DNA from 4 places in the Labrenzia sp. CP4 genome. Region 1 is predicted to be linked to each of the others. Evidence: predicted binding sites of a transcription regulator. Region 1 holds the regulator's gene; each other region holds the start of a gene.

Region 1 (7,764 bases):
CCGTGGAGCCTAGGTTCCCCGCATCGCTCGTGCACATCCAAGCGCGGTGATCATCTAGAAACCTTGACATTCAAAGGGAGTGGTCAAGTGAAATTTACGACCCTCGTTAGCGCAACTGCTCTTGCCGTTGCTTCCACTGCATTCGTTGGTTCGGCTCAGGCTCGCGACCAGGTGCAGATTGCTGGTTCCTCCACGGTTCTTCCTTATGCTTCCATCGTTGCTGAAGCATTCGGCGAAAACACCGATTTCCCGACACCGGTCGTTGAATCCGGTGGCTCCTCTGCTGGTCTGAAGAAGTTCTGCACCGGCGTTGGCGAAAACACCATCGACATCGCAAACGCTTCCCGCGCTATCCGCGAAAAGGAAATCAAGGCTTGTGCCGAAGCTGGCGTGAAAGACATCATCGAAGTCCGCATCGGCTACGATGGCATCGTCTTCGCTTCCCAGAAAGACGGCCCGGCTTTCAACGAATTCACCCAGGTTCAGTGGTTCAACGCTCTGTCCCCGAAAGTCCTGAAGGACGGTCAGATCGTCGACAACCCGTATACCAAGTGGTCCGAAGTTGACGCTTCCCTGCCGGACGCGGAAATTGCTGCTTTCATCCCGGGCACCAAGCACGGCACCCGTGAAGTGTTCGAAGAAAAAGTTCTGGCTGTTGGCTGTGAAGAATCCGGCGCTCTGAAAGCCATGATCGACGGCGGCATGTCCGAAGACGACGCTGAAGACGCTTGCATCGCAGTTCGCACGGACGGCAAGTCGGTCGACATCGACGGCGACTACACCGAGACCCTGGCTCGCATCGACTCCAACCCGAACGGCGTTGGCGTTTTCGGCCTGGCGTTCTACGAGAACAACACCGACAAACTCAAAGTGGCAACGATGGCCGGTATCGCTCCGTCCACCGAAACCATCGCCAAGGGTGAGTACCCGGTTTCCCGTCCGCTGTTCTTCTACATCAAGAAGGCACACATCGGCGTTATCCCAGGCCTGAAAGAATACGCTCAGTTCTTCGTTTCTGACGAAATCGCTGGCCCGGACGGCCCGCTGGCCCAGTATGGCCTGGTTTCCGATCCGGAGCTTGCAGCTACGCAGGCTTCCATCGAAGCCGAAGAAACGATGGGCAACTAAGCACATCTTTCCGGAAGGGCGGCTTCGGCCGCCCTTTCTTTCTTCTTTGCCGGTTGGGTCGCCCTATGTCACTTCCATATATTCTTATTGCGCTGCTGGTTCTGGCTGTCGCCGGATACATAGTCGGCCGCGGAAAAGCCTTAAGTTCTGCCGGAGGGGATGTGCGAGAGCTCCATTCCCTGCCTGGTTATTACGGCTGGAACGTCGTCGTTTCGATACTGGTTCCTGCCCTCCTGCTGCTCATTGCGTGGCTGATCTTCCAGCCCATCATTCTTGACAGTCAGGTTTCCTCCAAGATTTCCGAAGAGACCATTGCCGCAAGTTCGCTCGACCTCGTCATGAGCGACGTCGTACGTGTTGCCGAGGGTCTCGACCTTGCCGTTTCTCAAGGTGCCATGTCGGCCGACATGGCGTCTTCCATCCGTACCGATCTGACCGACGTGCGCAGCCGTCTCGGCGAGATAGGTGTCGCGCTCGGTTCCGAAGTGACCTCCGAAACGTTGCGGGCCGCGCAGACATACCGCAGCATCTCGGGTACAGGCCTGCTGTTGCGGACAATCGGCGTTCTGGCGGTCGGCCTGATCGGTTTCGCTGTCGGTGTTCTGCGCACCAACAAGGATTTCCGTGCCCGCAACGTCGTGGAAACGGTCGTCCGCTATATCCTGATTGCAGCAGCCTCGATCGCCATCCTGACGACTGTCGGCATCGTGCTGTCGCTGATCTTCAACACGGTCGAGTTCTTCCGGCTCTATCCGGCCGCGGACTTCTTCTTCGGCCTGACCTGGGCGCCGAGCTTCGGCGGTGGATCGGAGCTGGGGATCGTGCCGCTGATCTGGGCGACCATGTATATCTCCCTGATCGCACTCGCCGTTGCTGTGCCTATCGGTCTGTTCGCTGCCATCTACCTGTCTGAGTATGCAACGCCTCACGTACGCGCCGTTGCCAAGCCACTGCTCGAGATCCTGGCCGGTATTCCGACCATCGTTTACGGTCTCTTCGCGCTGCTCACAGTCGGCCCGCTTCTGATGAACGTCTTCGGCTCCGGCGGTGCGCTCGGCGTAAGCTGGATGTCCGGTGCTTCCTCGGTGTTCACTGCGGGCGCTGTCATGGGCATCATGCTGATCCCTTTCGTCAGCTCGCTTTCCGACGACATCATCAACGCTGTGCCGCAGGCCATGCGTGACGGTTCGCTCGGACTTGGTGCCACCCATTCGGAAACCGTGAAGCAGGTCATTCTGCCGGCGGCCCTGCCGGGGATCGTCGGGGCCATCCTGCTGGCGGCCTCTCGCGCCATCGGTGAAACCATGATCGTTGTTCTGGGGGCCGGCGCAGCTGCCCGCCTCAGCATGAACCCGCTCGAAGCGATGACCACCGTGACCGCGAAGATCGTCAGCCAGCTCACTGGTGACGCCGACTTTGCCTCCCCGGAAGCCCTTGTCGCCTTCGCACTCGGCATGACCCTGTTCGTCGTGACCCTGGGGCTCAACATCGTCGCGCTCTACATCGTGCGCAAATATCGGGAGCAGTACGACTAATGACCGACACGACCCTTACGCCACCGTCGGGCAAGACCAGTGCTCCGACCCCGCACAAGACCACGTCGATCCTCGAACTCGATCCGCTGACCAGAAAGCGCAACGCCGCTGAAGCGCGCTTCAAGCTCTACGGCATCATTGCCATCGGCATCGGCCTGTTCTTCCTCGTTGCGCTGTTGTGGGCAATCCTTTCCAACGGCCTTGGCGCCTTCAGCCAGACCTTCCTGAAGGTGGATGTCCCGCTCAATCAGGAGCAGATTGCTGAAGCGGAAAAGTCGGTGGTCAAGACGTCCAAGTACCGGGCCATCATCGATGACGCCTTTGCCAAGGAACTCGCCGGTGCAAACATCACCACAGACATGTCGGCAAAAGACCTGCAGAAGCTGTTCTCGTCGGGTGCTGCCGCCACGGTCCGTGACTTTGCGCTTGCCAACCCGGACAAGATCGGTTCGACGGTAACCTTCGAGCTTATCGCCTCATCCCGTGTCGACGGCTACCTGAAGGGCCGCGTCAAGCGCGAGGATCTTGCCGAAGACAAGAACCTGGATGCCGCACACCTGGATCTGGCTGACCAGATGCAGTCCGCCGGCATGCTGGAGAAGCGCTTCAACTGGGCCTTCATCACCGGAACCGATGCTTCCGACAGCCGTCCGGAGCAGGCCGGCATCGGGGCGTCCATGATCGGGTCGCTGTTCATGATGCTGGTGGTGCTGTTCCTGTCGCTGCCGATCGGCGTGGCCGCTTCCATCTACCTGGAAGAGTTCGCTCCGCAGAACAAGTTCACAGATCTGATCGAGGTGAATATCTCGAACCTGGCCGCCGTTCCGTCCATCGTGTTCGGTATTCTCGGCCTGGCGGTGTTCATCCAGTTCATGCATCTGCCGCAATCCGCACCGCTGGTCGGTGGTCTGGTGCTGACGCTGATGACGCTTCCGACGATCATCATCTCCACCCGCGCCTCCTTGAAGGCCGTTCCGCCGAGCATCCGCGATGCGGCCCTTGGCATTGGCGCCTCCAAGATGCAGTCGATCTTCCACCATGTCCTGCCGCTGGCAATGCCGGGCATTCTGACCGGCACGATCATCGGTCTGGCACAGGCGCTTGGGGAAACCGCTCCGCTGCTCCTGATCGGGATGGTCGGTTTCATCGCCTCCAATTTCCCGGACGGTGTGGCTGCCGGTTTCTTCTCTCCGAACTCGGCCATGCCGGCCCAGATCTACGAGTGGGCGAAACGTGCCGACCCGGCTTTCTATGAACGCGCTTGGGGCGGGATCATCGTGCTGCTGGTCTTCCTCATGACCATGAACATTATCGCTATCATCCTGCGCCGCAGGTTTGAACGCCGCTGGTAAGGATTGCTCCGATGAACGAGATGCCGAATTTTGAACAGGCGAAAACCATGACCGACAGCAAAATTTCCGCGAACAAGGTGCAGGTCTATTATGGCGATACCCACGCCATCAAGGACGTGGACATCGAGATCCAGCCGAGGTCCGTGACTGCCTTCATCGGTCCGTCCGGGTGTGGCAAGTCGACGTTCCTGCGGACGATCAACCGCATGAACGACACCATCGACATCTGCCGTGTGGAAGGGTCGATCAAGATCGACGGTGAGGACATCTACGATCCCAAGGTCGATCCCGTACAGCTGCGCGCCAAGGTCGGCATGGTGTTCCAGAAGCCGAACCCGTTTCCCAAGTCGATCTACGACAACATTGCCTACGGTCCGCGGATCCATGGTCTGGCCCGCAACAAGTCCGAGCTTGATGAAATCGTTGCCTCCAGCCTGCAGAAGGCCGGGCTTTGGGAAGAAGTCAAAAACCGTCTGGACGAGCCGGGCACCGGCATGTCGGGTGGTCAGCAGCAGCGTCTGTGCATTGCCCGCGCGATTGCCGTCAGCCCGGAAGTGATCCTGATGGACGAACCGTGCTCGGCGCTCGACCCCATCGCGACCGCGAAGGTGGAAGAGCTGATCGACGAACTGCGGGAAAACTTCACCATCGTGATCGTGACCCACTCGATGCAGCAGGCTGCCCGTGTGTCTCAGCGTACCGCGTTCTTCCACCTGGGTATTTTGGTTGAAGAAGGTCTGACGGAGGACATCTTTACCAATCCGAAGGACAAGCGTACGCAGGACTATATTACGGGCCGCTTCGGCTAAGCATTTTTTAGGTTTCTGAAGGGGACACAGGATGTCTGAACATACAGTCTCGGCTTACGATGACGAACTGACGGCCATGGCCGGCAAGGTTGCCGAAATGGGTGGTATTGCCGAAAAGGCTTTCGCCGATGCGGTGTCCGCGCTGGTGTCGCAGGATCTGGAGCTTGCCAAGGCGACGATCAAGGGCGATGTCCGGCTGGACAGCCTTTACAACGAACTTGAAGTGAAGCTGATCGAGCTGATCGTCCGCCGCCAGCCGATGGGGCAGGACCTGCGTGAAATCACCGCCGCAACGCGCATTGCCAATGACCTGGAGCGTGTTGGCGATCTTGCAAAGAACGTTGCCAAGCGCGTCATCGCCATCGACAGCGACTTGCAGTCGAAGAAGCTTGCGATCGGTGTGGAGCACATGACGGAACTCGCTCTTTCGCAGCTCAAGCAGGTGCTGGATGCCTACGCCCGGAAGGATGCGGAAGCCGCCCGCCGGGTTCAGGAAGCCGACGCCGAGGTCGACGCGATCTACACGTCGATCTTTCGCGAACTCCTGACCTACATGATGGAAGACCCGCGGGTCATTACCCAGTGCGTCCATCTCTTGTTCTGCGCAAAGAACATCGAGCGCATCGGCGATCACGCGACGAATATCGCCGAGAACGTCTACTACATGGTCACTGGCGAGCGTTTGCCGGAAGACCGGGCAAAGGTCGACGAAACAGGCGCGGTCTGACCCGCTGGTAATCGTCGGATTTGCAGAAGATCTTAACGGCCGGCGCTTCGGCGCCGGTTGCGGTAATTGGAGCGAGATGTATGCCGAAGGTGCTCATCGTTGAAGACGAAGAACCGCTCAGCCTTCTATTGAGATACAATTTGGAAGCGGAAGGGTACTCGGTCGAGTCCTGTGTCCGGGGTGACGAGGCGGAAATCCGCCTGCGGGAAAGCCTGCCGGACCTGTTGCTGCTCGACTGGATGCTGCCGGGCCTGTCCGGAATTGAACTGTGCCGCCGCCTGCGGGCGCGCGAGGATACCGAGCGCCTGCCGGTCATCATGCTGACGGCACGCGGTGAGGAAGCAGAGCGCATCCGCGGCCTGTCGACCGGTGCCGACGACTACGTGGTCAAGCCCTTCTCGGTACCGGAATTGATGGCCCGCGTGCGCGCCATCCTGCGCCGGGCAAGCCCGGAAGTGGTGTCCAGCATGTTGCGATCCGGCGATATCGAACTGGATCGCGAAACGCACCGCGTTCGCCGCAACACCAAGGAAATACACCTGGGGCCGACGGAATTCCGCCTGCTGGAATTCCTGATGACATCGCCTGGTCGTGTCTTCTCCCGCGAACAACTGCTGGATGGGGTCTGGGGTCACGATGTCTACGTGGACGAACGCACTGTCGATGTTCACGTCGGTCGCTTGCGCAAGGCTCTGAACAAGGGCAAGGCGAAGGATCCTATCCGTACCGTCCGTGGTGCCGGATACGCCTTCAATGACCAGTTCACCTCTGCCACCGCCTGAGGGCAACTTGCAGAATGGAATTAAGGAGCCCGCTTTCAAGCGGGCTTTTTGTTTCTCAGCGGTTTTGTGCCTTTCGCGGAGCAAGGTTCTCTTCTGCGACTACCCCATCAGTTGTGTCGGTGTCGGGGCTGATCCTGCGGTCCCTGTCGTGGCGGAGCGGTCAAACAAGGTTTGATTTGATGGGGCGGAAACGGCATGGATCGGTGCCGTGATTAAGCTGTGGGAGGTCATTGGTCGGGGTCGGACATCTGGTCAATGGAAGGCCCAAACAAAAAAGCCCGCCAAATTGGCGGGCTTTCTCATGAACTGCTTCGGTGCGAGACTATCAGCCTGCCTGAGCCATCGTCTTGCGGTCGCGGCGGCGGTCGGCGACCGGCTGATACGCGATCTTGCAGTGATGAGCGCAGTAGGGGACGCCGGCATCGGACTGGCGGCCGCAGAAGTAGAAGTCGTCGGTTGCCGGGTCGCCAATCGGCCATTTGCAGGTCCGCTCGGTCAGCGTCAGGATGGTAGCCCGCTGCGAGATCGGAACGAGCTCCGCAATCGGCTCTACGCGCGGCTTGGCAGCCACCACTGGAGCCGGCGAGATGTCTGCTTTCAGGGCCGTTGCGCCGATCGACTGCGGATGTGACGTCGTCGGTTTCTTCGGCGCTGCACCCGTTGCAGGAGCTGCGGTGCGCGGCCGGCGCGGCTTGGCGCTTGAAGAGGTGGACTTGGCGCGGCCGGACAGGCCAAGGCGGTGCACCTTGCCGATCACGGCGTTACGGGTAACACCACCCAGTTCGCCTGCGATCTGGCTTGCGCTCAAGCCGCCGCCCCAAAGCTTTTTGAGAAGCTCAACTCGTTCGTTTGTCCAACTCATTGCCGCACCCTTTAGTTTGACCGTCCTGCGGCCATTAACCCCGTGTTAAGCATGCGCAAGCACGCTTAATGCTGGCAGATCTAGTGCCTCTTGGTGATTTGCCTCACGAGATCTCGTGTCTGATTGCTGAGAGGTTACAATAACGTTAATTTGTCAGGCAACCACTCGACCCAAACCAGTTGGGGATGAAACGACTTTTCCCCAATTATGGCGAGGTCATTGAGAATTTTATGAAATCCGCCCTCCGCGGCACATGAAATGTCTTGTGCGCCATTTCCATTGACAGTGCATGGTACCGGCAGTGTATAAGAAAGCCGCTGCGTGCCGCCTCATCGGGGCGGCACGTTGCGTTTTGGCCCTTCGGCATCTTTTCAAGGTGACGGCCCGGCGTCGGGGCGACGCAGGGGACAGCAGGGGCGTTTAAAGGAGACAAACGAGGTTATGTCCGCGACTGCACTATTCGGAAATTACGCAAGATCGAACCTGTCTTTCGATCATGGGGAAGGCGTCTGGCTGGTTACCACCGATGGCCGACGATTCCTCGATTGCGGTTCCGGCATCGCGGTCAA
Region 2 (7,764 bases), 1.8 Mb from region 1:
AAGGCAGTGGCGCTTCACCGGTGATCGCCCGGCCAAACACATCCGCCAGTTCGGCATATTGATCGCAAGGCGCGATGATATCCGACTGCATCGCCGCATCGCCGAGCAGCGAACCGTCGTCAAGCCGGATCTGAACAGCTTCGCCCTGCGGCGCGTTGAACGGAATGACGATTTCCAGCCGCTTCTTCGTACCGACCAGATGAATGCGCTGATAAGGCGTCAGCTGGGTCGAGACGGTGAAGTTGAGATGCCGGTTGTTGCCGAAGTCGAGCAGGGCACTGGTCATGCGGTCGGTGCCGAAGGCGGGATCCCGGTCGATCAGCGAAACGACCCGCTGAGGTTCGGCATCGAAGAAATACCGGCCGGCCAGCATCGTGTAGCAACCGATGTCAAGCAGCGCACCCCCGCCGATATCCGCCTTGTTGCGGATGTTGCCCGGGTCATCGTTGTAGTAGCTGAAGAAGGTCTGGATCGCCTTCAGCTCCCCCAGATCGCCGGACCGCACGATCTCGCGCGCCTTGATCCATTGCGGGTGCGCCCGAACCATGAAGCCTTCGGCAACCAGCTTGTCCTTCGGCAGGTCCAGAAGCTGTTTTGCCTCGTCGGCATTCAGCGCGACCGGCTTTTCGCAAAGCACGTGCTTGCCCGCGTTCACCGCCTGGATCGTCACGGGCACATGCATATGGTTGGGCAGCGGATTGTAGATCGCGTCGATCTCCGGATCTGCGAGCAGCTCCTCGTATGATCCGTAGGCCTTCTCGATGCCGAGACCCCTCGCTGCTTCCTTTGCCCGGTCGAGATCTCGCGAAGCAATCGCATAGGCGGTGCCGGTCTTCGACCGCTGGATGCCCGGAATGACCTTATCAAGACCGATTTTCGCGGTCGAAACGATCCCCCACCTGATAGTCTTTTCCGTCATGCCGGCATCCTTCCCATGATTTTGAGGTACGCACGCCAGATGACATAAAACGATTTAACTCTGCAAGGGCAGAAAGGCCGGAGAAAGGCCTGCTCGCTGGTGAAAAGCTGATTTGAAACCGGCCTCATCGGCTGGACGCAGGCAGCAGTCACACCAAACTCGCCCCCCCGGACAAGCGTAGCGGAGATCCGGGGAGACATCGAAGGTCTTTCACCGCGATTTCACATAGCAGCGCCGCGCCCGTGAAGGGAGCATTGTCCCGGCTCAGAATTTCTCCGGCACGTAGAGATGTTCCGGCAGGACTTTTCGCTCATAATCGGAATTGTAGACCCGTTCCGGCAGCTTGATCGGGTCGTGCGGGATATCTTCGTAAGGGATCATCGACAGGAGGTGGCTGATGCAGTTGAGGCGCGCCTGCTTCTTGTCGTTGCCTTCCACGATGAACCAGGGTGCTTCGGGAATATTGGTCCGCTCGAAGGTTTCTTCCTTGGCCTTGGTGTAATCCTCCCAGCGCACGCGGGATTCCAGATCCATCGGCGACAGTTTCCACTGCTTCAGCGGATCGTGGATGCGCATCAGGAAGCGGAGCTGCTGTTCTTCATCCGTGATGGAGAACCAGTATTTGATCAGCCGCACACCGGAGCGCACGATCATGCGTTCGAATTCCGGTACATCGTGGAAGAACTCCTCCACCTGGCTATCGCTGGCAAAGCCCATGACGCGCTCGACGCCGGAGCGGTTGTACCAGGAGCGATCGAACAGCACCATTTCGCCGGCGGCCGGCAGATGCGGCACGTAGCGCTGGAAGTACCACTGGGTCTTTTCACGGTCGGTTGGTGCGGGCAGCGCCACCACACGGGCGACACGCGGATTGAGCCTTTGCGCGATGCGCTTGATGACCCCGCCCTTGCCGGCGGCGTCGCGCCCCTCGAAGATGATCACGATCTTCTCACCGGTATGCTGCACCCAGTCCTGCAGCTTCACCAGTTCGGCCTGCAGACGCAGCAACTCGTGGAAATAGGTGTTCCGGTCGATGGTCGACTTGTGCTTCTTCGCGGAGATGAAGGCGAGATCCTTGGCGACGAGAAAATCGTCGATCTCCATCTCCAGCTCTTCGTCCAGGCTGTCTGCCCATTCCGCTTCAACCCAGGTTTTTGCACTTTCTTCGGTCATCAATCGGTTCCTTTGAAATACATCCCGGAGGTACGCCCAGGTTCGTCAGCGCATTCAACCGGACGCAGAATGCCCAAGGACTGTGAACAGGTTATCCATGAAAGTTTTTTGACAGTCGCGCCTGTTCCCCTGTCATTCTTTCTAGCAGCAACGCTTTCGCACTCAAATTAGCCTTGCAAATGAACGAACGTTCATTTATTTTTTGCAGCAGGGAGAAACAAGATGGCAAGTGCAGCCGCAAGACCGCAAAGCCGATCCAGAACGGGCGCGAAAGGCCAGGAGACTGCCGCACGTGTGCGCAAGGCAGCCTTGAAACGCTTTGCCGCCAACGGTTATGCCGCTGTCTCCATGCGCGAAATCGCCGCCGATGTCGGCGTTCAGCCAGGCGCGCTCTACAACCATTTCCCGACCAAGCAGGACATCCTGAAGGACCTGATGCTCGCCCACATGGGCGAACTCCTTGCCGCTTGGGACGAAGCGGCTTTTCCGGCTGACATGGACCCGCTGGAGCGTTTTGTCCGCTTTCACATCCGCTATCACCTGGAACGGGCGGACGAGGTGTTCATTTCCTACATGGAACTGCGCAATCTCGAACCGGACAACTTCGACATCGTCGAAGCCGAGCGCCGTCGCTACGAGGGCATCCTGACGGGTATTCTGGAAACCGGCTCCGCTGAAGGCCGCTACAGCGTACGCGAACCGAGGGTCGCCACCCGCGCGATCATCGCCATGCTGACTGGCATTCCGAGCTGGTACCGCCCAGGCGGCCGCCTGTCGAAACTGGATATCGAAGAGATTTACCTGGACCTGGCGCGCAAGGCCGTTGCGCCGGGGAACCAACACATTCTGGCCCCTCAGGCGTGAAACCGGACGCGTGGGGAGCAAGCAACTGAACTCAATCGACCGTCCACAAGGTTGATCCAAGGGAGACCGGGTGACATGAGCATCCTGAAATCGAGCCTATCGCCGAGAAGCGAACAGTTTGCAGCAAACCGCGCCGCCCACGAAGCGGCCATGGACACCGTCAAGGCAGCAGCCCAGACAGCCCTGGACGGTGGTGGCGAGACCGCCCGACAGCGTCATGTGTCCCGCGGCAAGATCCTGCCGCGCGAACGCGTCTCCCGCCTGCTCGATCCCGGCTCACCCTTCCTGGAAGTCGGCATGCTGGCCGCCCACGAGATGTATGAGGGCGCGGCTCCCGCCGCCGGCATGATCGCGGGCATCGGCCGGGTTGAAGGCCGCGAGGTGATGATCCTCGCCAATGACGCGACCGTCAAAGGCGGCACCTATTATCCGATGTCGGTCAAGAAACACCTGCGCGCTCAGGAAATTGCCTCGGAAAACAATCTACCCTGTATCTATCTGGTCGACAGCGGCGGCGCCAACCTGCCCAACCAGGACGAGGTCTTCCCGGACCGCGACCACTTTGGCCGCATCTTCTTCAACCAGGCCAACATGTCGGCAAAAGGCATCGCCCAGATCGCGGTCGTCATGGGCTCCTGCACCGCGGGCGGCGCTTATGTGCCGGCCATGTCGGACGAGACCATCATCGTCAAGAACCAGGGCACCATCTTCCTGGCCGGTCCGCCTTTGGTGAAGGCCGCCACCGGCGAGGAAGTATCTGCGGAAGATCTCGGCGGCGGCGATGTTCACACACGCCTGTCCGGTGTTGCCGATCATCTGGCCCGCGACGATGCCCACGCACTCGCCCTCGCCCGCCGCGCCATCGCCAGCCTCAACCGCACCAAGACCCCATCCGTCGCGCTGCAGACCCCGGAAGACCCGCTCTACGATCCGGACGAAATCCTCGGTGTCGTTCCGGCCGATCTGAAAACGCCCTACGACATCCGCGAAGTGATCGCCCGCACCGTCGACGGATCGCGCTTCGATGAATTCAAGGCCCGCTACGGCACCACACTGGTCTGCGGCTTCGCCCATATCCATGGCATGCCGGTCGGCATCATCGCCAACAACGGCGTTCTGTTTTCCGAAAGCGCGGTGAAAGGGGCCCACTTCGTCGAGCTCTGCTCCCAGCGCAAGGTTCCGCTGGTGTTCCTGCAGAACATCACCGGCTTCATGGTCGGCCGCAAATATGAAAGCGGCGGCATTGCCAAGGACGGCGCCAAGCTGGTGACGGCGGTCGCCACCACCTCGGTCCCGAAGATCACCATGCTGGTGGGCGGCTCCTTCGGTGCCGGCAACTACGGCATGTGCGGCCGGGCCTATTCGCCGCGCTTCCTGTGGACCTGGCCCAATTCCCGCATTTCGGTCATGGGCGGCGAACAGGCCGCCGGCGTGCTTGCCACCGTCCGCCGCGACGGTATCGAGCGCAAGGGTGGCAGCTGGCCGGCGGATGAGGAAAAAACCTTCAAGCAACCGATCATCGATCAGTTCGAACAGCAGGGTCACCCGCTTTACGCGACTGCCCGGCTCTGGGACGATGGCATTGTCGACCCGCGCAAGACCCGGGACATTCTGGGCCTTTCCCTGTCGGCAGCCCTCAACGCCCCGATCGAAGACACGCGCTTCGGTCTCTTCAGGATGTGATCCGATGTCCATCGACGAGCTGAAAGCAAGATACCCCGGCGCCGAAACCTTCAAGTTCGGCGACAATGCGGACCTGTGTGCCCAGCTCATCGCCCTTGTCCGCGCCGGCAGGAAAACCGCTACATGCGGCGCCTTGCAGAGCTATGAGGACGGTGGTGAGGTCCTGCCCGTTCATGGACGGCGGGACATTGCACTGAACTGGGACGACACCCCCGCGCTGGTGATCGAAACACTGGAAGTGTCCGTCGTGCGCTTCTGCGATGTCGGGGAAGACTTCGCCCTGGCGGAAGGCGAGAATGATGACCTCGCCGGCTGGCGCAGGGACCATCAGGTCTTCTTTGAACGCAACGGTGGATTTGACCCGGAAATGGACCTTGTCTGCGAGCGTTTCAAGGTTGTTGAAGATCTGCAGCCGGAGCTCAAGCCGTGAGCAGGATCGAGACACACATCGGCGACATCACCCGGCTCGACGTGGATGCCATCGTCAACGCGGCCAACTCGTCGCTGCTCGGCGGCGGTGGTGTCGACGGGGCGATCCACCGTGCGGCAGGTCCGGAGCTCCTGGCCGAATGCAGGACGCTTAACGGCTGTGAAACAGGCGATGCAAAGATCACCAGTGGCTACCGCCTGCCCGCCCGCCACGTCATCCACACGGTCGGCCCCGTCTGGAAAGGCGGCACGTCGGGCGAAGCGGACCTTCTTGCCTCCTGTTATGAAACGAGCCTGCGTCTTGCGGCAGAAACCGGCTTCAGAAGCATAGCCTTCCCGGCCATTTCCACCGGCATTTACGGCTATCCGGCCGGCGGCGCCGCGTCGGTCGCGGTGGAAACTGTCAAACGGGTTCTGGAGGACCTGCCGGAAGTCGAAACCGTCACACTGGTTGCCTTCGACGAGGCAAGCCATGCCCATCTTCTGGCCGCACTCGGGAGGAAACCTCATGAAGGGTGAAGTCCGCTCGATGGTGGAATGCGGCCCGGATATCGAAGCAGCGTTCCGTGACCAGCATCCCGACATACAGCTGACGCAGCCCCTGACGGCCATCCTGGTTGCGCTCGACGAAGGCAATATCGACAAGGGTGACACCCTCTCCGTCGGCGGCCTGAAGGTGAGCGTGCTGGCAACCGGACGAAGCGCACTCCTTGCCGACGGAAGCCGGAACTCCATCACGGTGTTCAGCGAGCTGCCCATACAACATATGCCGGATCTTGCTCCGGACCGAACTGCCGATACCCCCGGCGCACTAGTCACTCCCTGGGAGGAGAACTGAGAAATGTTCAAGAAGATCCTCATTGCCAACCGCGGCGAGATTGCCTGCCGGGTGATGGCAACGGCCAAGAAGCTCGGCATCAAGACCGTTGCGGTCTATTCCGATGCGGACGCCAGGGCCAAGCACGTTGCCATGGCCGACGAGGCTTTCCGTATTGGACCGGCACCGGTCTCGAAAAGCTATCTGAAGGCTGACAAGATCATCGAAGCCTGCAAGCTGAGTGGCGCCGAAGCCGTGCATCCGGGCTACGGCTTTCTGTCGGAAAATCCGGATTTCGTCGACGTCCTCGACAGGGCCGGCATAGCCTTCATCGGCCCGAGCGCCTCTTCCATCCGCGCCATGGGCCTGAAGGATGCCGCCAAGGCGCTGATGGAAAAGGCCGGTGTGCCTGTGGTGCCTGGATATCATGGCGAGAACCAGGACGCGGACTTCCTGAAGGAACAGGCCGACCGGATCGGCTATCCGGTGTTGATCAAGGCGCGTGCCGGCGGTGGTGGCAAAGGCATGCGGCGTGTCGATGAACCGAAGGATTTTGCAGACGCCCTGAAAGGCGCGCAGCGCGAAGGCGAAGCCAGTTTTGGCGATGGCCGCGTGCTGATCGAGAAATACCTGACCAAGCCGCGCCATATCGAGATTCAGGTTTTCGGCGACAGCCACGGCAATGCCGTGCATCTGTTCGAGCGCGACTGCTCGCTGCAACGTCGCCACCAGAAGGTGATCGAGGAAGCCCCTGCCCCCGGCATGCCGGTAGAAATGCGCCGCGCCATGGGGGAAGCCGCCGTGACCGCGGCCAAGGCCATCGACTATTCCGGCGCCGGCACTATCGAGTTCATCGCCGACGTTTCCGAAGGTCTCAGGTCCGACCGGTTCTATTTCATGGAAATGAATACCCGGCTGCAGGTCGAGCATCCGGTTACCGAGCTCATCACCGGCGAAGACCTGGTCGAGTGGCAGCTTCGAGTGGCCTCCGGCGAAACCTTGCCAAAGCGCCAGGAAGATCTTTCCTTCAACGGCTGGGCCTTCGAAGCCCGGCTGTATGCGGAAGATGCGCCGAAGGGCTTCCTGCCCGCCATCGGCACGCTGGAGCATCTGGCCCTTCCGGAAGACAGTGCCCGGGTCGACAGCGGCGTGCGCTCCGGAGATGAAATCACCCCCTATTACGATCCGATGATCGCCAAGGTGATCGTCCACGGCCCGACCCGCCAGGCGGCACTTGGCAAGCTGCTGGCAAGCCTTGAGGCAACGGAAGTTGCCGGCTGCGTCACCAACGCCGGCTTTCTGGCGGCCCTGTGTCGCCATGAAGGTTTTGCCGCGGGCGATGTCGACACCGGCCTTATCGACCGGGATCTGACCCAGCTCATAGAAGAGCCCTCCATCCCGGTGGACGCCATTGCCCTTGCCGCTCTCACGGCGCTCGGCCTGACCAGGCCGGCAAGTGGCAACGATCCGTTCGACACGCTGGCCGGATGGCGGATCTGGAGTGCATCGCGCCAGTACGCACTGCTTGAAATTGCGGGCGAGCGCCGGGACGTCGAGGTCCACGCCCTCGGCCATCAGCGGTTCGCGGTCCAGCTGGAGGAAGGCTCACGCGAATATGCTCTGGTGAAGGTTGAAGGCGGTGCAATCACCTACGACTGTGACGGCCACCGTGCCCGGGCGGTCGTGGTGGAGGACCGCAAGGGACTGACGGTCTTCCTCGGCGGCCATGCCTTCCCGGTTGCCTTGCCGGACACGCTCAGCGCCGACGAGGAAGCCGGCGGCGCGGGCGATCAGCTGATTGCGCCGATGCCCGGCCTCGTGAAGGTTCTGAACGCCAAGGCAGGCGAAGCCGTGACGAAGGACCAGCCTCTGGTGATCC
Region 3 (7,764 bases), 820 kb from region 1:
CAGCGCAATGATCAGTTCGGGAAAGGCACGTGTGATGTCCATGATGCGGCGAACCACCGGGATCAACGGTCCCCAGCTGTCGACATTGCGTGTGGAGGCCATGGCCAGCACCACCGCCATCGCGCCGCCCAGAAGGGTCGCAACCGCGGCAATGTTCAAGGTTTCCAGCATGGCCGGAACGAACTGCAGCATCAGCGAGAAAAAGGCCGGACCGGCTTCAAAGGCTTCTACGACGATCTCGCCCGGATAGTCGAAGAATTTGGAAAGACCCTGAATAAATCCACCGGAATTCATCGAATTGGATTTCGAATAACCGGAGACCAGAACCGCTACGACCAGCAGCAACCCTATCAACGAATAGAGCTGGCGGCGTTTGCGCATGGACAGGATTTCCTGCTCGAGTGCGGCAACAGCCATTGTTTGGGACCTTTACTTGATGCTCACTTCATCCGAAGCGGGGTGGCTTAGCTGGATCAACTCTTCGAAACCTGGCGATCCTCGCCCTGTGGAGCCACTTCTGGCGGAAAGTCGATTCCGCTGGCCGATACTTGAGAAAACGCGGGCCGGAGACCGGCCCGCGCGGAGATCGGAAGTTCCGATTACTCGCTCTTTGCCTTACGGGCAGCGACGATGGACTCGTAAGCCGCATGGGTGATCGGTTCGAAGCCGCGTGCTTCACCGGCCATCACGCCGTAACCACATTCCTTGTCTTCCTTGACGAGGTTGGCCATCAGCTCGGTCATCTTTGCCTTGATGTCGTCCGGCAGCTTCTTGGACAGGACAACCGGGCCTTCCGGGATCACCGGCGAACGCCAGATTTCCTTGATCTCGGTCATGTCGACCAGACCCGCATCGGTTGCCTTGCGCAGAGCGCCGGAATTGTAGCCGTCTTCCCATTCGCCGAGACCATCAGCCCAGGTCACACCGCCGGCGATGTCGCCGTTGAATACGGCAACGATGGTCTGCTCGTGACCGCCGGTGAAGACGACGTCGGAGAAATACTCACCCGGCTTCATGGAGTAGCCGAGTTTCGGGATTTCGATGGACGGGATCAGGTAACCGGACGTGGAGTTCGGATCGCCGAAGCCGAAGGTCTTGCCCTTCATGTCTTCCAGGGAGTTGATCTCGCTGTCGACGCGGGCAAAACCGATGGAGTAGTAGCCGTAGCTGCCGTCGTTGTTGACCTTGACCAGAACCGGCTCAACGGCTTCCGGGTCGGTCAGGAAGACTTTTGCGTAGCCGGAAGCACCGAGCCAGGCCATGTCGAGGTTACCGCCGAGCAGGCCTTCGATAACGCCGTTGTAGTCTGCCGGAGCAAACAGCTTTGTCGGAACGCCGAGCAGTTCCTCGGTCTTTTCGCGCAGGCATTCGTTGGCACGCAGACGGTCGGAAGCATTTTCGCCGCCGAGCAGGCCGATACGGAATTCCGTGATTTCCGCTGCACCGGCAACAGAAGCATTCAGAGCGATCATGCTGACGGCAGCAAGCGCAGCAACTTTAGCAACGAGTTTCATTTGGGACACTCCCCGAGAGTTCTCAATTTTGATGACGTTAAGCGGGTGCGCAGCCGGATCAGACCGCTGCTGCCGCCGGGGTCATCGCACCGGCGGATTCTCTGGAACCGGACTGGCCGGCATCGATGGCGGTGGATGTCGCCGCCTCGTTAAAGCTCTCATCGGCACCGTAGATTTCGCGTGCGACGGCTGTGGTCAGCGCTTCCGGCGCCCCGTCGAACACGAGGAAACCGTCGCGCATGCCAATCACCCGGTCGCAATAGGTCCGGGCAGTGTCGAGCGTGTGCAGGTTGCAGATGACGATCTTGTTGTCGCGCTCGTGAATTTCACGCAGCGCATCCATGACGATCTTGGCATTCATCGGATCGAGCGAGGCAATCGGCTCGTCCGCCAGGATCATGTGCGGGTCCTGCATAAGAGCGCGGGCAATCGCAACACGCTGCTGCTGACCACCGGACAGCTCCTCGGCCCGCTTGGTGGCTTCCTGGGCAATGCCCAGTCTGTCGAGCGCACCAAGCGCCGAATTGACGTCTTCCTGGCTGAAGATGTTGAAGAGGCTCTTCAAGGTGCCGTGACCGTTGAGGCGCCCCAACATGACGTTGGTGACAACATCCAGGCGCGGCACCAGGTTGAACTGCTGGAACACCATGGCGCAGTCGCGCTGCCAGCGACGCATCATGCCACCTTTCAGGCTGAGAATGTCCCGGCCATCGAACAGGATCTGTCCGGCGCTGGCAGGGGTCAGCCGGTTGATCATGCGCAGCAAGGTTGACTTGCCGGCACCGGACCGACCGATGATCCCGACCATCTGCGGTTTTTCGATATTAAAACTTACTTTGTTGACCGCGGTCCGAGACCCGAAGGTCTTGGTGACTTCCTGAAATTGAATCACGCGCCAGCCCTGTCCGTTGTGTTCGTCGTGCTGCGCGACAAGAGCCACCGGACCATTACAGAAAAATGACATTCCTTTGTCGGGGAGCCCAAAATTTTATGACAAATCAATGACATCCCGGCCTGAAGCATCGGCAGAACAACCATCTCCAGCGGGAATTCCGCAGCGCTCTCAGCGCTTTCCGAGCCCCCTTGGCGTCACACATGCCTGGCTGAAATTTACTCGGAAATCAGTGCTCAAATACAAGGCTTCTACCCGCCAAATGCCGTTTTCACCGCTGTGGATGCATGCAAAAAAAGTGATGGGAGTCACGCCAGTGTCATCAAAGCGTCACGACCGGTGCCAGCAACACGGCTACAAACCGTTTCCGCACTCCTTCCAACGCTATTTGGAGCATCCATGTCCGCCCCGACCCAGAAGCCTTCCCTGACCGAAGCCCCGAACATTCACCCGGAGGCCAGGGTGCTGAATTGTGATCTCGGCATCTGGACCGAGGTTGGTGCACGCACGGAAATGCGCGAAAGCAGCATGGGGGACTATTCCTATATCGTTCAGGAAGGCGATGTCGTCTGGTCGACCATCGGCAAGTTCTGTTCCATCGCCCGACGCGTCCGCATCAATCCGGGAAACCACGCAACCTGGCGCGCCTCCCAGCACCACTTCACCTACCGCGCTGCTGCCTATGACCTTGGCGAGGACGACGCGGATTTCTTCCAGTGGCGCAAGGACGACTGGGTCACCATTGGCCATGATGTGTGGATCGGCCACAATGTCACGGTGCTTGCCGGCGTCTCGATCGGCACCGGAGCTATTGTTGCAGCCGGGGCAGTCGTTTCCAAGGATGTCGCCCCCTACACCGTTGTTGGCGGTGTGGCCGCCAGGGAAATCAAACGGCGTTTTACCGAACAGCAGGAACAGGCGCTGATCGATATCTCCTGGTGGGACTGGTCCCATGAAGAGCTGAAGCAGCGGCTGCCCGATTTTCGCAAGTTGTCGATCGACGCGTTCATCGAGAAGTATCGCTGATCCCGCAGGTGGCGCGGACACCTGCTCAGGTGAGCCGTGCTTCTTTTCCCGCTGCACAAAATTCCCGGGACGCGTTACACTTGCACCATGCAAACAGAAACCGCCGTTCTTGAAAGCAGTCTTGGACCGTCGCTGCGGCGCTGGCGCGTACTGAACCGGGTCAAGCAAGAAGCTCTGGCGCATGAACTTGGCGTCTCGCAGACGAGGATATCGCGCTGGGAGAGCGGCAAGTCGCAACTGGATGACAGCGACAGGGCGAAGATCACCCGTCTGTTGAGGGCACGTCCGGAGAGCGCCGCCGACAAGGCCCTGCTTGATCTTGTCTCCCGGTCCGCAGTTCCCGTGCATCTGGTCTGCGACCTCACACACAGGCTGCTGGCCATATCCGTACCGCGTGCCTGCGAATGGCGCGCACCGGTGAACGAGTTTCTGAACCGGCCCCTATGGCGTTTTGCGTCCGAAGGCATCCGGGCAACGGAGCACAGACTGACCGACTATGGCTGGTTCGAGCCGGATGCTCCTGACATTGTCTACCGAACGGAACACGTCGATTTCCCGGAAATGACCATCCCGGAGAGCATCATCCGGATTTCGCGCCTGCCGCTGTCAGACGGACGGTTTGCGCGGCTGGTCCGTGAAGAACAGGATGCCGCATAAATTATGCGGTAACTCGTCTGGCGCGGTGGCCCGCAATAATCTGGCCGCCATGACAAAGACGCCCCCTTCCCTCGATCTTCCTGAAATTTCCCACACCAGACTGACGGGCCTGCTGGACTTCCTTCAGGCTGCAGAGCAGCTGAAGGACACGCTTCGCTCGGGTTCGACATCCGGCGGCAGGCCGGAGAGCACTGCCGAACATAGCTGGCGACTAGCCTTGATGGTTCTGTTGTTCGAACCAGAGCTGAAAGAAATCGACATGCTCAAACTCCTGAAGCTGACGCTTGTGCATGACCTGGGCGAAGCCATCTCCGGAGATGTCCCCGCTCCACTCCAGTCGCCGGGTGACGACCGACAGGAACGCGAGAGGCGGGACTTTCTGACCTTGTGCGAACCGCTGCCGGGTGACGTGGCTGGCGAGCTGACCTCCCTCTGGGATGAGTATGCAGCGGCACGAACCTCTGAAGCCCGACTTGCCAAGGCGTTCGACAAGCTGGAGACCATGCTTCAGCACGTTCTGATGCCAAGGCAAGCACCTTCATTTTATGAGTTCAACCTGGGTTACGGCCGTGATCGCACCGATTGCAGTGCTCTCACGCGCCAGTTGCGTGACGAAGTCGACGAGCTGACCCGCACCATGATGACGGGCGCAGGACGGGAAATCGCCTGATTGCACCAGAGACTTTGCCGCTCAAGGGTGCCTGGCGCCTTGCCGGGCGGTCAGCAAAAAAGGTCAGGCAGGTTCTTATTTCTCGTGTTTGGGTTTACCCTTCTGGTTGTGCCGTCCAGTCACTGCCGGAGGAACCAGCATGTACACCATTCTGCCCCGCAGCCAGGGTGCCGTTCTCGGTGTCGAGATTTCCGGAAAAATCGATATTGATCAGGAAAAGAACCTGATCGCCAAGGCCGAGGAGATGATTGAAGATCAGGGCAAGATCAGCGTTCTGGTCGTTCTTGGCGATCATGTCGGCGTTTCCTTCGAGGCCGCTAAGGCGGACATCCGGTGGGTGCTTGCCAACATGCAGCATCTCAACAAGATCGCCATCGTTACGGACAGCAAGCTGCTTGCCGCCCTCGTTGCGATCGACGCCACGTTTGCACGGATGGTCGGCATTCAGGAAAAGCACTTCGACCGGGATGAAATCGATATCGCCTGGCACTGGATCGAAACGCCGGTCTGAGGCCAAGCCGTCGGCGATTTCTGCCACTGAGGCTGCCGTCCAGCCTCATCTGACAATTCAGTTCTGGCAGGTCAGCCCTGGCAGGTCAGTCCGGAAACTCAGGCGTCAGCGAGCTGTTCATCACTCAGGAAGGCAACCTGGTTCACTTTCCCGTCCCTGACCTCGATCATCTGGCCCTGAGGCACTTCCATCCAGCATCCGCGGGCTTCATCCAGCGGTTCGGACACCACCATCACACCGTCGTCATACACCCGGTAATAGAGCGTCGGCGCCAGGTTGTCCGAAGCATAGCGGGCGGCATAGAGCGTTTCACCATCCGACCAGCCGGCAGCAAAACGCATGTGCGGCGTCGTTCCGGCGTATTTGGACAGGGCTTCTGCTTCGAACACAGCTCTCGCCATGGCCGCGCGCGGGTGGAGATTGAGTCCATAGGCGAGCGCGACCAGAAACAGACTTTCGCTGTCGGTGCCGCCAATGCGGTCGCGGTAAAGGTCGTCCGGGATCATGTTGTCGAGGCGACGCTTCACCTTGTCGTAGCCGCCGACCTGACCGTTATGCATGAAGGTCCAGCGCTGGAACGTGAACGGATGGCAGTTGTCCCGCGTGGTCGCCGTTCCGGTTGAGGCGCGCACATGTGCCAGGAAGTGGCGAGACCGGATGTGCTTGGAGATCTGCAACAGGTTTGGATCCGACCAGGCGGGCCGGACGTCCTTGTAGACACAAGGAGTGTCCCGGTCGCCGTACCAGGCAACGCCGAACCCGTCGGCATTGACCGATGTCTTGCAGGACAGCGCGTTGCGGCTCTGGTCGATCAGCGAATGCGCCGGATCGCAAATGACTTCTTCCAGGTATTTGGGAGCTCCGCTCCAGGCAGCCCAGCGGCACATGTCGACTTGGTGTCCTTCAAGCAGCGTCTTGCATGGCCTTGAACCGGGCCGTGGTTTCATCGCACGCGTAGTAATCCGCGGCCGGATAAGGATGCAGCGCCAGATCTTCGACGGCGGCAATGATCTTGTCCGCCTTGTCTACTGTCATGAGCACTGAAAAATTGAGCCGTGTCCAGCCGGGTTTCTTCAGTTCTTCACCGGAAAGAATACCGACCCTCAACGCTTCGGACTGTTCCGGACCGATATCCAGCAACCGATGGGCATAGGGTCCGGCACAGGCGCAGCCACCACGGGCCTGGATGCCATAGATGTCCGACAGCATGCGGGTGACGAGCTGCTGGTGCACATAGCCTCCGCGTTCCAGATCCTTCACACGGAACGAGAACACGGGTAGCACGTGACGGGCCTTGTCGTTTCCGAGGATCTCGATCGCCGGATTGTCACGCCAGACCGCCAGCGCTTTGGCGCGCCAGGCGGCGTTCCGCTCGTCCATGAGCCGCTGCCCAATGGCTTCCTTGACCAGAAAGGCGAGCGCCGCCCGGATATCGCCGATCACGTTCGGCGTACCGGCTTCCTCGCGGGCTGAAAGATTGTCTGAATAATCGTGAGCCCAGGGTGAGACGAAGCGTACCGTCCCTCCGCCCGGAAAGACCGGTGTCGCCTTGCTGACAGCTTCCTTGCGCACGATCATGACGCCTGACGCGGCTGGCCCACCGATGAACTTGTGCGGCGAGACAACAACCGCATCTTTCTGGGCATCCGTGCCGGCTTTCATATCTACCGGGAGGTAAGGGCCGGAACCCGCGCAATCCCAAACGCTGAGCGCGCCGTAACGCTTCAGAATGTGTGTGACCGCCACGTCGTCGGTAACGATGCCGGTTACGTTGGACATCAGCGAAAATGCTCCAACAATCAGCCGGCCGGACCCAGCCTTGCGCAAGACATCCTCCAGCTCGGCGAGATCAGGTCCACCAGTCTCCGCTTCGTCTATCTCGATCACCTCCGCTCCGCTCTCGCGCCAGGGCAGAATGTCTGAGTGATGTTCATAGGGACCGATCACAACAAGTGGCTGTTCGCCCTGCTCTGCCGCGGCTGAAACACCAAGAAGATGTACAAGCCGGTTAAGGCCCGCGGTTGCCCCCGAGCCGCAAAAGACCGTCGCGTAGCCCAGGTCAGCCCCGCAAATGCGGGCGATTTCAGATCGCGCGGCCTCGCGCATTCGTGTCATTGCGCTGCCGCAGTAGGAAGCCTCGGTGTGGCTGTTCGCGTAGACCGGCAGGATTTCTTCCAGAACGAAATCCTCGACCTGGCGCAGTGCCCGCCCGGAGGCGACGTAGTCGGCATAGATCAGCTCGCGCTCGCCAAACGGGCCTGAGATGGTTGCCCCCTCGCCGATCAATCCCGCGCGCAGGCGGGAAACCAGGTCCGGAGATTTCAGTTCCTCGATGAAATGATCGAGTGCCGTGCCTGTTTTTTGGGTCATCTTGTGCTCCGAAACGCCTTTTTCGGATCATACGACCCCTTTCACTGGGATATCTTCACCTCATTCGATTGTTTTACGCTCCAGATCGTGTCAATTGATCGAACATGGAGAAAAAATTCGATCA
Region 4 (7,764 bases), 1.3 Mb from region 1:
ACATCGACCTCGATCGTCCCCTTTCTCTGCAGCAGTGTGGTCTTTGCTCCATTGCTGCGAAATGCCGACATGGCAAAGGTGGTGTTCGGCCCAACGGCGATGGTTTCGCTGCCTCTGCCTATGAGAGCGCGGGCACCTGCCCTGGTTCCGATGGTGTAGCCTTTTTCAAACACCATGCCCTTTTTGACACGGAAAGCTTCCACGCCAGGCGCAACGAAATAAACGATGCCGGACACACGTTTGACAACCCAGTCCGAAGCATTCGCAGTAGCAGGAAGCAGAACCAGAGCTGCAAGCAAGAGGACCCGCAGAAGTGATCCTGCTTTCCGCTCGACTGAATACATAGCGTCTTTTTTCATCTTGCTCTTCAACACGTTACGACTGACTGTCAATGCCGTGCGCAGAACCCACGGACAGGTTTATTGAGTTCTACACATCCTGTGTAGCATTTCAGCGTTTAACCCAACGTGAAGACAGGCGGAAAATATTGCCTATGCTCGTCACTAGTTGCGATAAACGACTACTTCAAAACAGAAAGGAGCTAGGTAATCTTCCGTAAAATACGGAGTTACCCAGCCCGACCTCCACGACTTGTATCCGCCAATACGGATTGCTTGTCGTCATATTCCTGGAACGTCTTCAGCAGCAGCGAGACTTAATATCCCGAGCGATACCTTTTCGCAGACGGAGTGGCGTTACCGACCCTTGCCATTTCCGTTGCCACCGGAATTGCCATTGCCGTTGCCACCGGAATTGCCATTGCCGTTGCCGCCGGAATTGCCGTTGCCGTTGCCACCGGAATTGCCGTTGCCATTGCCGCCGGAATTGCCGTTTCCGTTGCCGCCGGAATTGCCGTTGCCGTTGCCACCGGAATTGCCGTTGCCATTGCCGCCGGAATTGCCGTTTCCGTTGCCACCGGAATTACCGTTTCCGTTGCCGCCGGAATTACCGTTTCCGTTGCCGCCGGAATTACCGTTTCCGTTGCCACCGGAGTTGCCATTCCCGTTGCCACCGGAGTTGCCGTTGCCATTGCCACCGGAGTTGCCATTGCCGTTGTTCCCCGAGCGGGAATCTCCAGCATTGCCCCGGTTGCCGCCATTGGCAGCTCTTGCTTCAGCTTTGGTAGCTGGCACGTTCTTCACGACGCGTGTTTCGAATGAAGGAGCCCGTTTGGGGCCAGAACGCACCGCAGGCTTGTTCTTCCCGCTGACGGATAGACCGACGCGGCGCGAAGGGTTGGTGGCGGCCGCCTGACCGGCGCCTACGTCGGCACGGTCTCCGGATGCAAAATCATGAACACCGACAACGCCCCGCCCCACATTGACCGACGCAGTCCTGTTGCCGACCTTAACCCTGAACTGAGTTCCTTTGACAACAGCGGCAAGGAAAGGGGTTTCTACTTTGAAATGCCGATACCACCGGCGCTTTACGTCCACATCTACCTGACCACGGTCCTGGTAGACGACCATTCGCTTGATCAGCACGCCCTTCGGCTCAAGCGTCACAACAGAATTTGGAGAAACAACGAATGTTTCTTCACCCCGATTGATGACTACACGCCCACCGCCGGTCTTGATCTTCCATCCCTTGCGCACCGTCATGCCACGCTTGACGGCAAAGGTCTCGCCGGCACGGGTTTGCACCATGACCCGGCCGCTGACGCGTTCGACCGACCAGTGCCACGGCGTGCCACCTGTCTCCGCGTCTTGCGACAATGCCTCTTGAGAAAACCAGAAGGCCATAAGGGCAGCCAGCAGAAGCGACGCTGCCAACCGCATCCGGAGACCCCAGAACTGTCCAACGTCATCAGCTTTTGCTGCCATGCAACTGGCCTGACCTGAGCGATTGACGTTTATTTTGTTGGACATGGGAGCCCTCTCTTGGCCCGGCCTCAGAAGCTCGGCAAGCTATTCCGCCCCCGTTAACAAGACTTGAATTAAAATGGGAAACCTTTTTATTTCATTCTTTTAGTAAAAATTGTTCTATCATCTAACGTTTCGAACTTTTTCCCATATTAGATAAAATTTTAATATTAAAACTATTTAAGATTGTATTTTTGGATTACTAGAGAAAAATCACAATCATAGATACTTGCGATCCCTGATCGAAATGACGTATGAGGCTCAAAATATTTTTTCAATCAATCCAAAACAAATTGGCCAGGAACCCGCAAGTTCCCGGCCACGCCAGTCAATGATTTCCGTCGCAGTGCAATTTGCATCACACTGGAGCGTCAGACTGTTGCCAAAAGCTCTTTTTCCACGGACTTGAAAATTTCGACCTGGTCGATGTTCATTTGCTCGACGCCGCAGCGCACGGCTTTCTCGAAAACGGCTCGTTCAGACCCGGCGTAGAACATCTGCGTAATCAATCCGGCCTGCTTTGCCTCGTTTATGAGATTCTCTTCCAGGTCATCCTCATGGAATTCCAGTATATGCGCACCCTGGGCAACGGCGCGCTCGACCGAACCAACGTGAGCGTAAAGAACCATGCGCCGCAGGTCCGGTACCTTTGCACGGGCTTCAGCGCGGATTGCCTGATCGAACGAAAACGTCCAGGCGTCACTCAGCATGCCGCGGACTGCCAGCATGTCGCGAATTTCCGCAGGGTCGCCTTCCTTGATCTCAACATAGGTGCCAATACGGCCCTTGCAGGTATCCAGAAACGTGTCCAGCCTTGGAACACGTTCGCCCTTGAAGGTCTCCTTGAACCAGTTCCCTGCATCAAGAAGGTCAATTTCGTCGGAAGTCATATCCGAAATTCGGCCACTTCCATCCGTCGTCCGGTCAACAGTTGCATCGTGCATCACGTAGAGGATGCCATCCCTGGACGGCCGAACATCCAACTCGACAACTTCGGCGCCAAGCGCAATTGCTCCCTCGAGCGAGGCAATCGTGTTTTCCGGAGCCTGAAGGCTGGCTCCGCGGTGGCACACAACGACGGCTTGTTTCACGGTTAGGTCTCCTGTGTCTCCAGAGTGATATCCGGAGCTTGGATAGGGCTGGCAAACGGCCACTCTAGAGGGAAGTCGATGAAACAGGTGCCTGAAATTCTTGATGAAATGATGACACTGCAACTTCCCTCGCAATTTCAGTTGCTTACCGGTAGCAACACCCCTTAATTGAATGACTGGACAATTCACTTCAGTCTCGGAATTCTATCGCGATTCTCACCCAATACCGCAGGGTCGACTTTCTATCCCCCTGACGCTTGAAAATCTTTCCAAAGCCACACAGTTAACGGTGAAGAAATCAACTGAATTATTGTTCAGCATTTACGAACAGTCAGTCAAATTGCACCGCACAATTTTCTTCCTATGTTCCAGTCTGCAGCGTTCATGAGCGAACGCTTCTGGTAACATCTATGAGGTTTGATCATGATCCGTCTCGCAGCTTCTGCGCTTGCCCTTTCCCTCGTCGCAGGCACCGCCCTTGCCGAACCGGTGGCCTACGACTTCGACAAGTCCCACGCCAACCTGGCTTTCTCCTATAACCACCTTGGCTACTCCACGACCGAAGGCCGTTTCGGCGAATGGGAAGGCACGCTGCTGATCGACAAGGACACACCTGCCAATTCCTCCATCGAATTCACGATCGACGTCGGCAGCCTCGACACGTTCTGGGCAGAGCGCAACGCGCACTTCCTGAGCGCGGACTTCTTTGACGCAGAAAAATTCCCGAAGGCGACCTTCAAGAGCACCAAGGTCGAAAAGACCGGTGACAACCAGCTGGAAGTGACCGGCGACCTGACCATCAAGGACATCACCAAGCCGGTGACCCTGACCGTTGATGTCACTGCACTTGGTGAGCACCCGATGGCGAAGAAGGAAGCTGCCGGTTTTGCCGTTTCCACAGTTCTGAAGCGTTCCGACTATGGAATGGACATGTATGTTCCCTATGTAGGTGACGACATTACCGTGACCTTCCATTCCGAAGCTCTGAAGTCCGACGCGACCAACTAAGTGAACACCCTCGGAGGCCGGACAGACCGGCCTCCGTTTTCCAGGAGCCGCCATGCTGCGCAACACTTCAACCGGGTATGGAAGAATTGCCATCGCGTTCCATTGGACGATGGCAGTTTTGGTCATCGGCATGCTTGGCCTCGGCCTCTACATGCACCAGCTTCCGCCAACCGAACAGGCAACCTTTGAGCTCTATCAGTTGCACAAGTCGATCGGCTTTGTGGTGCTGACGCTTGCCGTGCTCCGTCTTGTCTGGCGCCTTCTCAACCCTTCGCCGAAACTGCCTGACAACATGCACCTGCTGGAAAAGGTCGGGGCGCATCTTGGGCATGTCGGCCTGTACGCGCTTCTGTTTGCCCTGCCACTGACCGGCTGGTTCATGGTGTCGGCTTCGCCGTGGGGCATTCCGACCATCCTGTTCAACACCTGGCCAGTGCCACATCTGCCGGTTCCAGGTGTGCTTGGTTCGCAGGAACAGGCGGAAACTTTCTTCAAGCTGCTGCATGAATATGGGGCTTATCTGTTGATCGCGCTGATTGCCGTTCATGTCGCAGCAGCGCTGAAACACCACTTCATCGCCCGCGACGCCACGTTGAAACGCATGATTTCAACCGCACCCGCCAAGGCCGATAGCTGACAACACGAACTGGAAATCCGCAGATGACATTGAAGCATTTTACATATGCCGTTGCAGTCCTGTCGGCGACGACCTTCACCGCACCGGCGTTTGCCGACACCTGGAAAGTCGATCCGGACAAGAGCAAGCTCGGCTTTGAAGTCAAACAGGGCGGCGGCACGCTGACTGGCGTCTTCGCGTCGTGGGAAGCAGACATCGATTTTGATCCTGCGGCCCCTGAAACCGCCAAGATCAGTGCTGAAATCAAACCGATGAGCGCCACTACCGGCAATGCCCAGTTCGACGGCACCCTGCCTGGCAAGGACTGGTTCAACGCCGGGGACTTCCCGACGGCCGAATTCACGTCCGACACTGTCGAGCTTGTCGAAGGCAACAGCTACCGGGCACAGGGCACGCTCTCCATAAAGGGAATTTCCCAGCCGGTCGAGATGGATTTCACCCTGGACATCGCGGGCGACACCGCCACAGCAAAGGGGACGGCCATCGTCAACAGGCTCGACTATCAGCTTGGCAGCGGGGTCGGCACCGACACGGTCGGAGATATCGTCACCGTCACCCTGGATCTTACGGCGATCCGCTGACATCGCCTTCGGCAAACAAGACTTCCGGCTCCGACCATTTGATCAGGCTGCGGCACTTGGCGTCCGCAGCCTTTTTGCCGTATGAGAACAGCACTCAACGTTCCAGCGCTTCCCGATGTGACGGGAAGCAGCCAGATCAGGAAAGCCTCCTATGAACGCTCCGCTCACACCTCCAGCTTATCAGCACAGCGCCCTTTTCCCTCAGGGAGAAGACAAGACCCCGTATCGGAAACTGACGTCGGACCACGTCAAGACAGCCGAGTTCAACGGCGAAGAGGTACTGGTTGTCGAAGCTGAAGGTCTACGCCTTCTTGCCGAAGAGGCCTTCAAGGACATCAACCATTTCCTGCGTCCAGGCCACCTGGAACAGCTGAAGAAGATCCTGGAAGATCCGGAAGCGACCGAGAACGACAAATTCGTTGCGTTTGATCTCCTGAAAAACGCGAACATCGCCTCCCACGGTGTTCTGCCGATGTGCCAGGATACGGGCACCGCAATCATCATGGGCAAGAAGGGCCGCCGGGTCTGGACCGACGGGACGGACGAAGCCGCACTCGGCGAAGGTTCCCGGGACGCTTATTTCAAAAAGAACCTGCGGTATTCCCAGCTTGCGCCGATTTCCATGTTCGAGGAAAAGAACACGAGCAACAACATGCCGGCACAGATCGAGCTCTATGCCGAAGGTGAAGATGCCTACAAGTTCCTGTTCATGGCCAAGGGTGGCGGTTCGGCCAACAAGACTTTCCTGTTCCAGGGCACACCATCCCTGCTGACCCATGACCGGCTGGTGGAATTTCTCAAGGAAAAGATCCTTACGCTCGGTACTGCTGCCTGCCCGCCCTATCACCTTGCGATCGTCATTGGTGGCACGTCTGCGGAAATGAACCTCAAGACAGCAAAACTGGCTTCGGCCCGCTATCTTGACGGCCTGCCGACGCAAGGGTCGGAACTGGGACATGCCTTCCGTGACCTTGAGCTGGAAGCCGAGATCCACAAACTGACCCAGGCAACCGGCGTCGGTGCCCAGTTCGGCGGCAAGTATTTCTGCCACGATGTGCGTGTCATCCGCCTGCCGCGTCACGGCGCGTCCTTGCCAATCGGCCTCGCCGTGTCCTGTTCCGCGGACCGGCAGGCCGTCGGCAAGATCACGAAAGACGGGATTTTCCTGGAACAGCTCGAGATGCACCCGGAAAAATACCTGCCGGAGGTCACCGACGACCACCTGTCCGACAATGTGGTCAAGGTCGACCTGACCCGGCCGATGTCCGAAATCCTGGGCGAACTTTCCAAACACCCGATCAAGACCCGATTGTCGCTTTCCGGACCGCTGATCGTTGCCCGCGACCTTGCCCATTCCAAGCTGCGTGACCGGCTGGAAAGTGGCGAGCCCCTGCCCGACTATTTCAAGAACCATCCGATCTATTACGCTGGCCCGGCCAAGACACCGGAGGGAATGCCTTCAGGTTCGTTCGGTCCGACAACCGCAGGACGCATGGACGCTTACGTCGATCAGTTCCAGGCAGCCGGCGGTTCCATGGTCATGCTGGCCAAAGGCAACCGTTCCGCTCAGGTGCGCCGCGCCTGCCAGGCTCATGGCGGATTTTATCTCGGCTCCATCGGCGGTCCGGCCGCTCGCCTTGCGCAGGATTGTATCAAAAAGGTGGAAGTGGTCGAGTTCGAGGAACTGGGCATGGAAGCCGTCTGGAGAATCGAAGTCGAGGATTTCCCGGCCTTTATCGTCATTGATGACAAGGGCAACGACTTCTTCAAGGAATTGAACCTCGGCTGAACGCGGCTTCAGCTGAAAACACCAGACCCGCGGCTTTTGCCGCGGGTTCTTTTTTGTCTGTCGACACACCAACAACAGTAACCACGCGCCGTTTTGGCGCGATTTGGATCGCGGTCATACGATTCGGAATTGGGCGCGGAATCGCCCAATCCGGATCAAAGATAGCTGACGATTTATGCCAAGGCGGGCAAATTCCACAATCTCAGCGAGCGAACGCGTCTTCATCGCGTTTTTCACGAAAAATCCGTTGCAATTTCAGCACAGACGCAGGACATGGTCTGTGGTCACATCAACGTGAGATTTTCCCGAACACCGTTTTGCGACATAATAATTAAGAGTGCGGCAAGGACATTTTCGTAACGTCACTTTGATTGAGAATCGCATCGTTGAGGCACGAGCCCGATGCTGATGGGGGATCGGAATGAAGAAACTTTTATTTGTAATGGTTGCGGTTCTGGCGGGCGCTTTTGCGCTGACCGCTCAGGCAGCTCCGCGATATGGCTACTTTGACCACAGCACGAACACCTGGGTCACTCCGAAATATCACCCGGGCGGCCCGTCCCCGGTCAAACGCAAGCGCGTGAAATATGATGGCCCGTACCCTGCAGGCACGATCGTCATCGATACCTCCGAGCGTCGTCTTTACCATGTCCTGCCTGGTGGCAAGGCCATGAAGTACGGCGTCGGCGTTGGCAAGGATGGCTTCCAGTGGGCCGGCACGCACCGTATCACCCGCAAGGCTGAATGGCCGAGCTGGACCCCGCCTGCACAGATGCGTGCTCGTGAACGTGCGAAA

The links. Region 1 encodes PhoB, which activates phosphate uptake and scavenging genes when phosphate is short. Its sites were predicted from a motif close to TGTCATNNANCTGTCAT; they were not measured.
Region 2: ppk2 (polyphosphate kinase 2) is a predicted target of PhoB. The motif match lies at 2,190-2,206, and genes of this name have one in related genera.
Region 3: ACP90_RS18245 (DapH/DapD/GlmU-related protein) is a predicted target of PhoB. The motif match lies at 2,724-2,740, and genes of this name have one in related genera.
Region 4: ACP90_RS16215 (glycerophosphodiester phosphodiesterase family protein) is a predicted target of PhoB. The motif match lies at 3,054-3,070, and genes of this name have one in related genera.

Annotation. Positions count from the first base shown of each region.
Region 1 covers NZ_CP011927.1:4,784,839-4,792,602, reverse strand. Annotated here, with positions in the region: gene ACP90_RS21945 (substrate-binding domain-containing protein) at 88-1,128, shown strand; gene pstC (phosphate ABC transporter permease subunit PstC) at 1,194-2,663, shown strand; gene pstA (phosphate ABC transporter permease PstA) at 2,663-4,015, shown strand; gene pstB (phosphate ABC transporter ATP-binding protein PstB) at 4,063-4,824, shown strand; gene phoU (phosphate signaling complex protein PhoU) at 4,856-5,551, shown strand; gene phoB (phosphate regulon transcriptional regulator PhoB) at 5,632-6,333, shown strand; gene ACP90_RS21915 (GcrA family cell cycle regulator) at 6,659-7,195, opposite strand; gene ACP90_RS21910 (aspartate aminotransferase family protein) at 7,637-7,764, shown strand, end outside.
Region 2 covers NZ_CP011927.1:628,781-636,544, reverse strand. Annotated here, with positions in the region: gene ACP90_RS03115 (Gfo/Idh/MocA family oxidoreductase) at 1-919, opposite strand, end outside; gene ppk2 (polyphosphate kinase 2) at 1,184-2,092, opposite strand; gene ACP90_RS03105 (TetR/AcrR family transcriptional regulator) at 2,315-2,956, shown strand; gene ACP90_RS03100 (carboxyl transferase domain-containing protein) at 3,032-4,639, shown strand; gene ACP90_RS03095 (ASCH domain-containing protein) at 4,644-5,069, shown strand; gene ACP90_RS03090 (O-acetyl-ADP-ribose deacetylase) at 5,066-5,587, shown strand; gene ACP90_RS03085 (hypothetical protein) at 5,577-5,906, shown strand; gene ACP90_RS03080 (acetyl/propionyl/methylcrotonyl-CoA carboxylase subunit alpha) at 5,910-7,764, shown strand, end outside.
Region 3 covers NZ_CP011927.1:3,967,465-3,975,228, forward strand. Annotated here, with positions in the region: gene phnE (phosphonate ABC transporter, permease protein PhnE) at 1-417, opposite strand, end outside; gene phnD (phosphonate ABC transporter substrate-binding protein) at 600-1,514, opposite strand; gene phnC (phosphonate ABC transporter ATP-binding protein) at 1,573-2,406, opposite strand; gene ACP90_RS18245 (DapH/DapD/GlmU-related protein) at 2,806-3,432, shown strand; gene ACP90_RS18250 (helix-turn-helix transcriptional regulator) at 3,520-4,089, shown strand; gene ACP90_RS18255 (HD domain-containing protein) at 4,079-4,759, shown strand; gene ACP90_RS18260 (STAS/SEC14 domain-containing protein) at 4,899-5,270, shown strand; gene ACP90_RS18265 (class II glutamine amidotransferase) at 5,369-6,157, opposite strand; gene ACP90_RS18270 (aminotransferase class V-fold PLP-dependent enzyme) at 6,174-7,640, opposite strand; gene ACP90_RS18275 (Lrp/AsnC family transcriptional regulator) at 7,745-7,764, shown strand, end outside.
Region 4 covers NZ_CP011927.1:3,513,611-3,521,374, forward strand. Annotated here, with positions in the region: gene ACP90_RS16205 (FecR family protein) at 1-359, opposite strand, end outside; gene ACP90_RS28785 (hypothetical protein) at 690-1,160, shown strand; partial or broken gene ACP90_RS28915 (hypothetical protein) at 1,362-1,868, opposite strand; gene ACP90_RS16215 (glycerophosphodiester phosphodiesterase family protein) at 2,234-2,953, opposite strand; gene ACP90_RS16220 (YceI family protein) at 3,377-3,961, shown strand; gene ACP90_RS16225 (cytochrome b) at 4,014-4,598, shown strand; gene ACP90_RS16230 (YceI family protein) at 4,622-5,179, shown strand; gene ACP90_RS16235 (fumarate hydratase) at 5,331-6,968, shown strand; gene ACP90_RS16240 (L,D-transpeptidase) at 7,390-7,764, shown strand, end outside.